One region of the Mesorhizobium sp. WSM4310 genome, then DNA from elsewhere that is predicted to be linked to it. Evidence: predicted binding sites of a transcription regulator. Region 1 holds the regulator's gene; the other holds the start of a gene.
What was found. The regulator HrcA, encoded in region 1, represses chaperone genes, less so after heat shock. The targets are predictions, from matches to a motif close to GTTAGCACTCNCNNNNNGNGAGTGCTAAC.
Positions count from the first base shown of each region.

Region 2: groES (co-chaperone GroES) is a predicted target of HrcA. The motif match lies at 3,267-3,295, and genes of this name have one in related genera.

Region 1 is NZ_VFTA01000019.1:85,387-90,365, forward strand. It holds gene FJV80_RS20515 (VOC family protein) at 1-136, opposite strand, end outside; gene rph (ribonuclease PH) at 320-1,036, opposite strand; gene hrcA (heat-inducible transcriptional repressor HrcA) at 1,194-2,276, shown strand; gene FJV80_RS20535 (hypothetical protein) at 2,407-2,604, shown strand; gene FJV80_RS20540 (sorbosone dehydrogenase family protein) at 2,697-4,064, shown strand; gene FJV80_RS20545 (LysE family translocator) at 4,378-4,979, shown strand, end outside.
Region 2 is NZ_VFTA01000008.1:188,273-193,251, reverse strand. It holds gene FJV80_RS11950 (TadE/TadG family type IV pilus assembly protein) at 1-839, opposite strand, end outside; gene groL (chaperonin GroEL) at 1,189-2,844, opposite strand; gene groES (co-chaperone GroES) at 2,907-3,203, opposite strand; gene FJV80_RS11935 (TetR/AcrR family transcriptional regulator) at 3,381-4,007, opposite strand; gene FJV80_RS11930 (MFS transporter) at 4,133-4,979, shown strand, end outside.

The sequences.
Region 1 (4,979 bases):
GCCCGCAGCGAAAGAAAAGATGCCTGCCGTCGACCTTGCCGAGGAACGTGAGGCCGAGGATGTCGGTGTAGAAATGCTCGGCCGCGTTGAGATCAGTCACATAGAGCGCTGATTCCAAAATTGCATTGGGTGTCACGAGGCACCCCCCTCTGCCCTACCGGGCATCTCCCCCTCGAGGGGGGAGATCAGCAGCCTCAATCTCGCCGCCCATCTTGCAACGCCGGAGATTGGCGAAGGCCGAGATGACATCCGATCTCCCCCCTTGAGGGGGAAATGGCCGGCAGGCCAGAGGGGGGTGCCTGGGCTCGGCATCTAAAACCTACGCCACCGCCATTTGCTGCAAACTCACCAGCCGCGAAATGCCTTTCTTGGCCAGGCCCATCAACTCGGCGAACTGGTCTTCCGAGAAAGGCTCGCCCTCGGCCGTGCCCTGGATCTCGACGATGCCACCCTTGCCGGTCATGACGAAATTGGCGTCGGTGCCGGCCGCGGAATCCTCGAGATAATCGAGGTCGATGACCGGCTGGCCGTCATGGATGCCGCAGGAAATCGCCGCGACATGGTCCTTCAGCACCTTCGAAACACTGGCCATCTGCCGGGCTTCCATCCAGCGCAGGCAGTCGTACAGCGCCACCCAGCCGCCGGTGATCGAGGCGGTGCGGGTGCCGCCATCGGCCTGGATGACGTCGCAATCGACGGTGATCTGCTGCTCGCCCAGCGCCTGCAAATCGACCACGGCGCGCAGCGAGCGGCCGATCAGGCGCTGGATTTCCAGCGTGCGGCCGCCCTGCTTGCCGGCGGAGGCCTCGCGGCGCATGCGCTCGCCGGTCGAGCGCGGCAGCATGCCGTATTCGGCCGTCACCCAGCCCTTGCCGGAATTGCGCATCCAGCCCGGCACCTTCTCCTCGAGGCTCGCCGTGCACAGGACATGGGTGTCGCCGAACTTCACCAGGCACGAACCTTCGGCGTGCTTGGAGACGCCGCGCTCGAAGGAGATGGCGCGCATTTCGTCGAATTGGCGTTTGGAGGGGCGCATTCAGGCTTCTTTCCCAGTCATTTTTCGGAATCGTGGCCGGCTTTTAGCCGCATGGGGGGCAGCGCGCAAAGGAAAACGGACCGGGCGATCCGATACAGAGACCGGTTGCGCCCACCGTGCCGAAGTCTATATCCTGAGGACGGAGGTTTTTGGCCGAATGACCAAGGCAATCGATCCGGGTTCGCAGCCGCTCGCACTTCAATCACTCGACATGCGCTCTCGTGACATCTTCCGGCGCATCGTCGATTCCTATCTCAGGGATGGCGAGCCCGTGGGCTCGCGCAGCCTGTCGCGCATCCTGCCGTCCTCGCTGTCGCCGGCCACCATCCGCAATGTGATGAGCGACCTCGAGCATCTCGGCCTGATCTACGCGCCGCACATTTCGGCCGGACGGCTGCCGACGCAGGCCGGCCTGCGCTTCTTCGTCGATGCCTTCATGGAACTTGGCGACCTCTCCGACGAGGAGCGCCGCACCATCGAGGCGCAGGTGCGGGCCTCAGGCTCTGGCGCGACGCTGGAGCACATGCTGACCGAGGCCAGCCAGATGCTGTCGGGCATGTCGCGCGGCGCCGGCCTGGTGCTGGCCGCCAAGAACGAGGTGGCGCTGAAGCATATCGAATTCATCCAGCTCGAGCCGACCAAGGCGCTCGCCGTGCTGGTGTCGCAAAATGGCGACGTGGAGAACCGCGTCGTCGAGCTGCCGGCGGGCATCACCGTCTCGCAGTTGCACGAGGCTTCGAATTTCCTCAACGCCCATATTCGCGGCCGTACGCTGGCGGAGGCGCGCACCGAGATCGCCCGCATCAAGGAAGAGACGAGAGCGGCCCTCGACACGCTGTCGCAGGACCTCGTCGAGAAAGGCCTGGCGGTGTGGGCGGGCGCCGAAAGCGGCCTGCCGGCACGGCTTATCGTGCGTGGCCGCGCCAACCTGCTCGAAAACGTCACCGCCCAGGCCGACATCGAGCTGCTGCGGCATCTGTTCGAGGACATGGAAACGCAGGACGGGCTGATCCAGCTGCTCGACCTCGCCGAGCAGGGATCGGGCGTGCGCATCTTCATCGGGTCGGAAAACAAGCTGTTTTCGCTGTCGGGCTCGTCGCTGGTTGTCGCGCCCTATCGCGACAAGGACGCCCGCGTCGTCGGCGCGCTCGGGGTCATCGGCCCGACCCGGCTGAACTACGCCCGCATCGTGCCGATGGTCGATTATACGGCGCAGTTGATATCGCGCATGTTGCGCTAAGGTGTGGATGTTCGGGTGATGCGTACGACCAGTACGCTCCGGTTCTCGGTATCGACCATTTTTGGCTCGGCCTGACCTGAAGCTCTGCACCTTAGTGCCAAAATCGAAACGGGCAGCAAGGAGAAAAAGAATGGCGCTCGAAGAACTCAAGGCCCGGATCAGCCTGCTGCTCGAGGAAATGGTCAACCAGCCGGAAGACCAGCACGAAATCCAGGAACAATTGCGCGAGAAATTGCGGGAAATGCGCGCCATGGGCCTGCCGCTGCCGGCCGATCTCGTCGCGCTGGAAAAACGCCTCGACGACGATTTTTACGCGGCCGGGACATAAAGCCGGACTTTCGCTTCCTCATCAGGTCGAGTGAGGCGGAACCCGGAGACAAGCCGGCCGTTGGTTTCCTTCGCGACCAGATGGAGGACAAGATGATCCGATTGGCCGGACTGGTGATCCCCGCCCTCTTTCTCACAGGCGCGGCATTCGCCCAGCAGACCGACCAGCCGGTGCTGAAGGGTGCGGCCGCCTTTGGCGACTGGCGTGCCGATAGACCGGGCGTGCGCCGCCTGATCAAGCCGGAAGACCTGCCGAAGCCTTACGTCACCAAGTCGGTGTCGAACAGCGCCGGCCTTGCCGACATGCCGACGGGCGCGAAGCCGCAATTGCCGCCGGGTTTTTCGGCCGAACTGATCGCCTCCGGCATCAACAATCCGCGCGCCGTGCGCGTCGCACCCAATGGCGACCTGTTCGTCGCCGACAGCGAAGCCAACCAGATCCGCGTCTATCGCCTGGCCAAGGACAGCGCCAAGCCCGCCGAGGACCGCATTTTCGCCGGCAATCTCAACCAGCCCTATGGCATTGCCTTCTATCCGCCGGGCGATGATCCGCAATGGGTCTATGTCGCCAACAGCGACAGCATCGTGCGCTTTGCCTACCGCGGTGGCGACCTGAAGGCATCCGGCGAACCGGAAATCATCGTCGCCAACATTCCCTCGAACCATCACTGGACCCGCGACATCGTCTTTTCGCCGGATGGCAAGACGCTCTATCTGTCGGTCGGCTCCGGTTCGAACGTCGCCGAGGACATGGGCAAGGCGCCGGATGGCGGCCTCGACGCGTGGGTGACATCGCAGCCGCTCGGCGCAAGCTGGGGCTCCGAAGAGGGGCGCGCCGACGTGCAAGCCTTCGATCCGGACGGCAAGAACGGCCGCATCGTCGCCACCGGCCTGCGCAACTGCTCGGGCATGACCATCCAGCCGGCGACCGGGGCGCTGTGGTGCGTCGTCAACGAGCGCGACGCGCTGGGCGACAATGTGCCGTTCGAATACGCCACCTCGGTCAAGGACGGCGCGTATTATGGCTGGCCCTGGTACTATATCGGCAACCACGAGGACCCGCGTCACAAGGGCGCGCGGCCCGACCTCGCCGGCAAGGCAACCATTCCCGATGTGCTGATGCAGGCGCATTCGGCGCCGCTCAACATCACCTTTTACGACCGCAAGGACCTGCCCGCCGACAGCGGTTTTCCCAAGGAATACCGGGGGGATGCCTTCGTCGCCCTGCACGGTTCGTGGAATCGCGGCAACAGGACCGGCTACAAGGTCGTCCGCCTGCTGTTCAGGGACGGCAGGCCGACCGGGGAATATGAGGATTTCATGACCGGCTTCGTCGTTTCCAACGGCGAGGTCTGGGGCCGGCCGGTCGGCGTGGCGGTGGCCCATGACGGGGCGCTGATCATGACCGAGGACGGCAACGGTACGATCTGGCGTGTGACCTATGACGGCGGCCGTTCCTGATCCTGCTTGGACAATGCAGACCCCCTCACCCGGATTGCCAACCGAATTGCGAAGGGCAATTCGGGGCAATCCGACCTCTCCCCCTCGGGGACAGGAGCTTGTTAGCACCGGCGCCTTTCTCTTCTCCCCCACGGGGGCCCGAAGGACGGGCGAGGCCCGTGACTCGCCCCGGCAAAGGTGGCCGCGAAGCGGCCGGATGAGGGGGGCCTTATAGGGCGAAGACCGCGCTGTCTGGTGCAATCAAATCCAATCCTCAGGAAATTCAATTCCATTCGGATGTATGCAATATGGCCCTTCAATCTGGGACCTATCCATGACCCTCACCGGCTTCCTCGCCTACAGTGCCGCCCTCGGCATCGCCGCCGCCATTCCCGGCCCCGGCGTCACCGCGCTTGTCGCGCGGGCGCTCGGCTCCGGTTTTCGCTCGTCGCTGGCCATGTCCTTTGGCCTGATGCTGGGCGACCTCACCTATCTGACCGCCGTGGTGCTCGGCCTCGCCTTCGTGGCGCAGACCTTCGGCATGGTGTTCCTGGCCATCAAATGGGCCGGCGTTGCCTATCTGGCATTTCTGGGCTGGCGCTTCTGGACCGCCGGCATCACGCCCGAAACGGTCGAGGCCCGGAAGGGCAAGGGCGGGCTGGTGTCGAGTTTCATCGCCGGCCTCACCGTCACGCTCGGCAATCCGAAGACGATGATCTTCTACCTCGCGATCACGCCGACCATCGTCGACCTGAAGACCATTACGCTGGCCGATTACGGCATTCTCGCCGCGCTGACGGTGGTCGTGCTGTTCGTCGTGCTGGTTCCCTACCTGGCGCTCGCCGCCAAGGCGCGCTGGTTCTTGAAATCGCCGCGCGCGCTGAAGCTGCTGAACCGCACCGCCGCTGGCTTCATGGTGGGCGCGGCGGCGGCGAT
Region 2 (4,979 bases), on a different contig from region 1:
GCGGTGCAGCCGAGCGCGTTCGCCTGGCCTTGGGTGGGGCCTGTGTTCCAGCCGAAGTCGATGTTGTTGCCGTTGGGAGTGGTTGGCGCTGTTGGCGCGGCTGTCGTCGAAAGCGCCGCAACCGTTGCAATACGGGCCACGGCGGCCGTGACCGCGGCATTGCCGGCCAGCGGGTCGGGGGTGGATTTCTTGGTGATCACCGCGGTCGCCCCGCCTGGGCCGGTGATGCCGTTGCAAGGCTGGCTCGGGGCAGCGGCGGAATTGTAGTTGACGCCGAGCGCCGAAATGCTGGTGCCGCAGGGGACGGTCACCGTGTTGTTGGAAGAGACGGTGCATTTCTGCGCCGAGATCGAGGTACCGCCGCTCAGCGTCAGGCCGGTCTGCGTGCCGTCGAGCGCGAGCATGCATCCGGGCGTTTGCGGCTGCGCACCAAGCTCGGCCACCGAATTGGCATAGATCTGCAATTGCTGGCGATCGTTCAGGACGCGTGCCAGGAACAGCGTCCTGTAGGTGTTGATCGACACCGAAACCGCGTTGACGCCGGTCGTTTTCGGGGAGGCGACCAGGCTCACCTGTACATTGGCGGCGGGAACGCCGTTGAGCACCGCGACGCCGACGGCGGTAGCAGTCATCTGCGAGGTGGACTTGTTCACATTGTAGGCGAGGGCGCCCGCATAGGCCGACAGGTCGGCCACGCGCTGATTGTCGGCGCGCTCGACGAGGGCTGCGCCATATTCGGTCACCAGGGCGGCCGTGCCGATCAGGACCGGCATCACCAGTGCCGAGATGATCAGCACGTTGCCGTCACGGTTTCGCAAAAATCGCCGGAAAAATTGCATCGATGGTTACCCGACACGCCGCACGCGGAGCAACCTCGCCATGCTCCCGCCCTTTAGTAATCGCGAATGTGTTAAAAAATATTGTCTGACAAATTCATCTAGCGCCGTCAAAGCTTAGTCGAAACCTCTGATTTTGCTGGAAAACTGCTCAAGAAAGGGGCGAGTGCCCCGTCGAGTGGTGCAGACCTCGATGGTCGCTACCGTTGCAGGAGGCAAAGAAAAAGGGCGGCATCGCTGCCGCCCTTTCGTATGCATAAGCCAGGTGGCTTGGATTAGAAGTCCATGCCGCCACTCGAGCCCGCTTGCGGGCTCGAGCAATGTAAGTTGATGGGCGTGCTTTATGGACTTCTTAGAAGTCCATGCCGCCCATGCCGCCCATGCCACCGCCGCCCATGCCGCCAGGCATGCCGCCGCCAGCCGACTCCTTCTTCGGAGCCTCCGCGATCATGGCTTCGGTGGTGACGAGCAGGCCGGCGACCGAGGCCGCGTCCTGGAGAGCCGTGCGGACAACCTTGACCGGATCGACGATACCCATGGCGATCATGTCGCCATATTCGCCGGTCTGGGCGTTGTAGCCGAAGGTCGCGCCCTTGTTCTCAAGGATCTTGCCGGCAACGATCGAGGCTTCCGCACCGGCGTTAGAGGCGATCTGGCGGGCCGGAGCCTGCAGAGCGCGACGCACGATGTTGATGCCAGCGGCCTGGTCGGCATTGGCGCCGGCAGCCTTGATGTTGGCCGAAGCGCGCAGCAGGGCCACGCCACCGCCGGCAACGATGCCTTCTTCCACGGCCGCGCGGGTCGCGTTCAGCGCATCGTCAACGCGGTCCTTCTTTTCCTTGACTTCGACTTCCGTCGCACCGCCGACGCGGATCACCGCAACGCCGCCCGCCAGCTTGGCGAGACGTTCCTGCAGCTTCTCCTTGTCGTAGTCCGAAGTGGTCTCTTCGATCTGCTGCTTGATCTGGGCAACGCGGCCCTGGATCTCGGCCTTCTTGCCGGCGCCGTCGACGATGGTGGTGTTCTCCTTGGAGATCGACACCTTCTTGGCGCGGCCGAGCATGTTGAGGCCGACATTCTCAAGCTTGATGCCGAGGTCTTCCGAGATGACCTGGCCACCGGTGAGGATGGCGATGTCTTCCAGCATGGCCTTGCGCCGATCACCGAAGCCCGGAGCCTTGACGGCGGCGATCTTCAGGCCGCCACGCAGCTTGTTGACGACCAGCGTGGCCAGGGCCTCGCCTTCGACGTCTTCCGAGATGATGAGCAGCGGCTTGGAGGTCTGCACGACGGCTTCGAGAACCGGCAGCATTGCCTGCAGGTTGGAGAGCTTCTTCTCGTGGAGGAGGATGTAGGCGTCCTCGAGATCAGCGACCATCTTGTCGGCGTTGGTGACGAAGTAGGGCGAGAGATAGCCGCGGTCGAACTGCATGCCCTCTACGACTTCGAGTTCGGTCTCGGCGGTCTTGGCTTCCTCGACGGTGATGACGCCTTCGTTGCCGACCTTCTGCATCGCTTCCGCGATCATCTTGCCGACCGACTCGTCGCCATTGGCCGAGATGGTGCCGACCTGGGCGACTTCCTCGGAGGTCTTGATCTTCTTGGCGGCCTTGCCGAGCGCCGCGACGACCTCGGTGACGGCCAGGTCGATGCCGCGCTTCAGGTCCATCGGGTTCATGCCGGCGGCAACCGACTTGTGGCCTTCCTGGACGATCGACTGCGCCAGAACGGTCGCGGTCGTGGTGCCGTCGCCGGCGATGTCGTTGGTCTTCGAAGCAACTTCGCGGACCATCTGCGCGCCCATGTTCTCGAACTTGTCCTCAAGCTCGATTTCCTTGGCGACGGTGACGCCGTCCTTGGTGATGCGCGGGGCGCCGAACGACTTGTCGATGACGACGTTGCGGCCCTTGGGGCCGAGCGTGACCTTCACCGCATCGGCGAGGATGTTGACGCCACGCAGCATGCGCTCACGGGCATCACGGGAGAATTTTACGTCTTTAGCAGCCATTTTTAGCTCCTGGCAGGGGCTTGCGATAAAGCCCGGAATTCAGTTGACGGTGAGGCCGATGATCAGCCGATGATGCCCATGATGTCGGATTCCTTCATGATCAGAAGGTCTTCGCCATTGAGCTTGACTTCGGTGCCCGACCACTTGCCGAACAGGATGCGGTCGCCAGCCTTGACGTCCAGGGGGACCAGCTTGCCGCTTTCGTCGCGCGCGCCGGAGCCGACGGCGATGATCTCGCCTTCCTGCGGCTTTTCCTTGGCCGTATCCGGGATGATGATCCCGCCGGCGGTCTTGGATTCGGATTCGACCCGGCGAACGACCACGCGGTCATGAAGCGGGCGGAACTTCGACTTTGCCATTTTTTCTTCCTCGAATGAGAACGGTGAGAAACAGTTCCTCCGTCCGGCGAAGCCGGACATATAGTTAGCACTCACCAAGGGCGAGTGCTAACGTGGCGCTGAAATAGGCCGCCGACCTGCGAGAGTCAAGGCGCGCGGCAGCCTCGAAAGGCGGTAATTTTTTCCACGGATTGCGGCTTAGAGAAACAACCGCAACTGCGTGTGGATGATCGACCGGTAATCCTCGATGGTCCGGCGGCCTTCCGGCTGGCCCTGCGCGAGCGCCAGGCGCACCACGCCACCGGCGAGCTGGAAGATCAACAGGACCATGCGTTCGAACTGCTCATGCTTGCCCGGCTCGATCAAGGTGGTGACCTGGTCGCAGAACATCCTGGCCTGATGCCGGGTTTCGGCGATGTCGAGATTCTTCAGCGCCTTGTCGGCCTGGATGGCGTTCTGCAGGTCCTGGATGGCCGGATCGCCGGCGACGCGGCCGAGGTAGTCGTCAAGCAACCGGTCGGCGGCGGCGATGACGTCCTTGGCTTCGCGGACATCGGCGAGGATATCAGTCAATCGCGCGCGGCTCACCTCCGAAAACCGCTCATAGAGCATCGCCAGGATCGCCGACTTGTTGGGGAAGTAGTGATAGACGGTGGCGATTGGTCCGCCCGCCAACGCGCCGACTTCCTTCATGGTGACGGCGTCGATGCCCTTCTCGCCGATCAGCCGCATGGTCGTCGACAAGATGGCATCGATGCGCTCGCGGCTGCGCTCCTGCTTGGGCTTGCGCCTCGGTTCGGTCGCTGTTCGCCTTGCTTCCACCATACACCGGTCTTTCGCACGAATTGCCAAATTCTGGTTGACAAAAAATATGATCAAGTATCAGTTTCTAAAATACTGACAGATTGTCAGCTTTTTTGCCGTGCGACAAGGGACGTTGGGAGGCGGCTTTGGCATCTGGTGACGCGCATGCCGGAAGCGGCGACTGGCTGGTCGGCAATCCGACCGGCGGGCAGCTTGCCTCGGCGCTGTGGATCGGCTCGGTCGGCCTGCTCATTCTCGGCCTGCAGCCAGTGCTGCTCGGCGCTCTCTACACGGAGGGCCATGTCAGCGGCGACGAACTGGCGCTGGTCGCCACCGCCGAGATGATCGCCATTGCCATCGGTTCGGCGATCGTCGCGATGCTGCTATCGGCCCGCAACATGCGCTGGAAAAGTGCGGTGCTGCTGCTCCTGCTGGCGCTGGCGAATGTCTGGACGGCCTATGCCGCCGGGGCCAATGCATTGATGGCGGCACGCGCCTTGGCCGGCCTTGCCGAAGGCGGGCTTGTCGCGGTCGCCACCGAGCTGATCGCCCGTTCGCGGCGCGCCGAACGCATCGGCGGCTTTTTCGTCACCATGCAGACGCTGGCGCAATGCGCGCTTGCCCTGCTGCTGGCGCTCTATGTCATCCCGGCCGCCGGATCGGCCGGCGGCTTCCTCATTCTCGCGGTCGTCTGCGTCCTGTCGCTCATCGTCGCCTTCGTCGTCCCCACCGATTACGCCATTCTGCCCAAGGACGAGAACCTCGCCAATGTGCTGACGATTCCTTCGATTACCGCCCTGTTGTGCGTCTTCTGTTATTTCATGTTCTTCGGCTCGGTCTGGGCGTTTCTGGAACCGGTTGGCGCCCAATTCGGCATTGACGGCCGCACAGTCGGCCTGATCGTCTCGGCCAGCCTGGCGGTTCAGGTCCTGGGCGCGATGACGGCGACCGTGTTCGAGGCGCGCATCGATTATCGGGTTGCCATCGCACTCA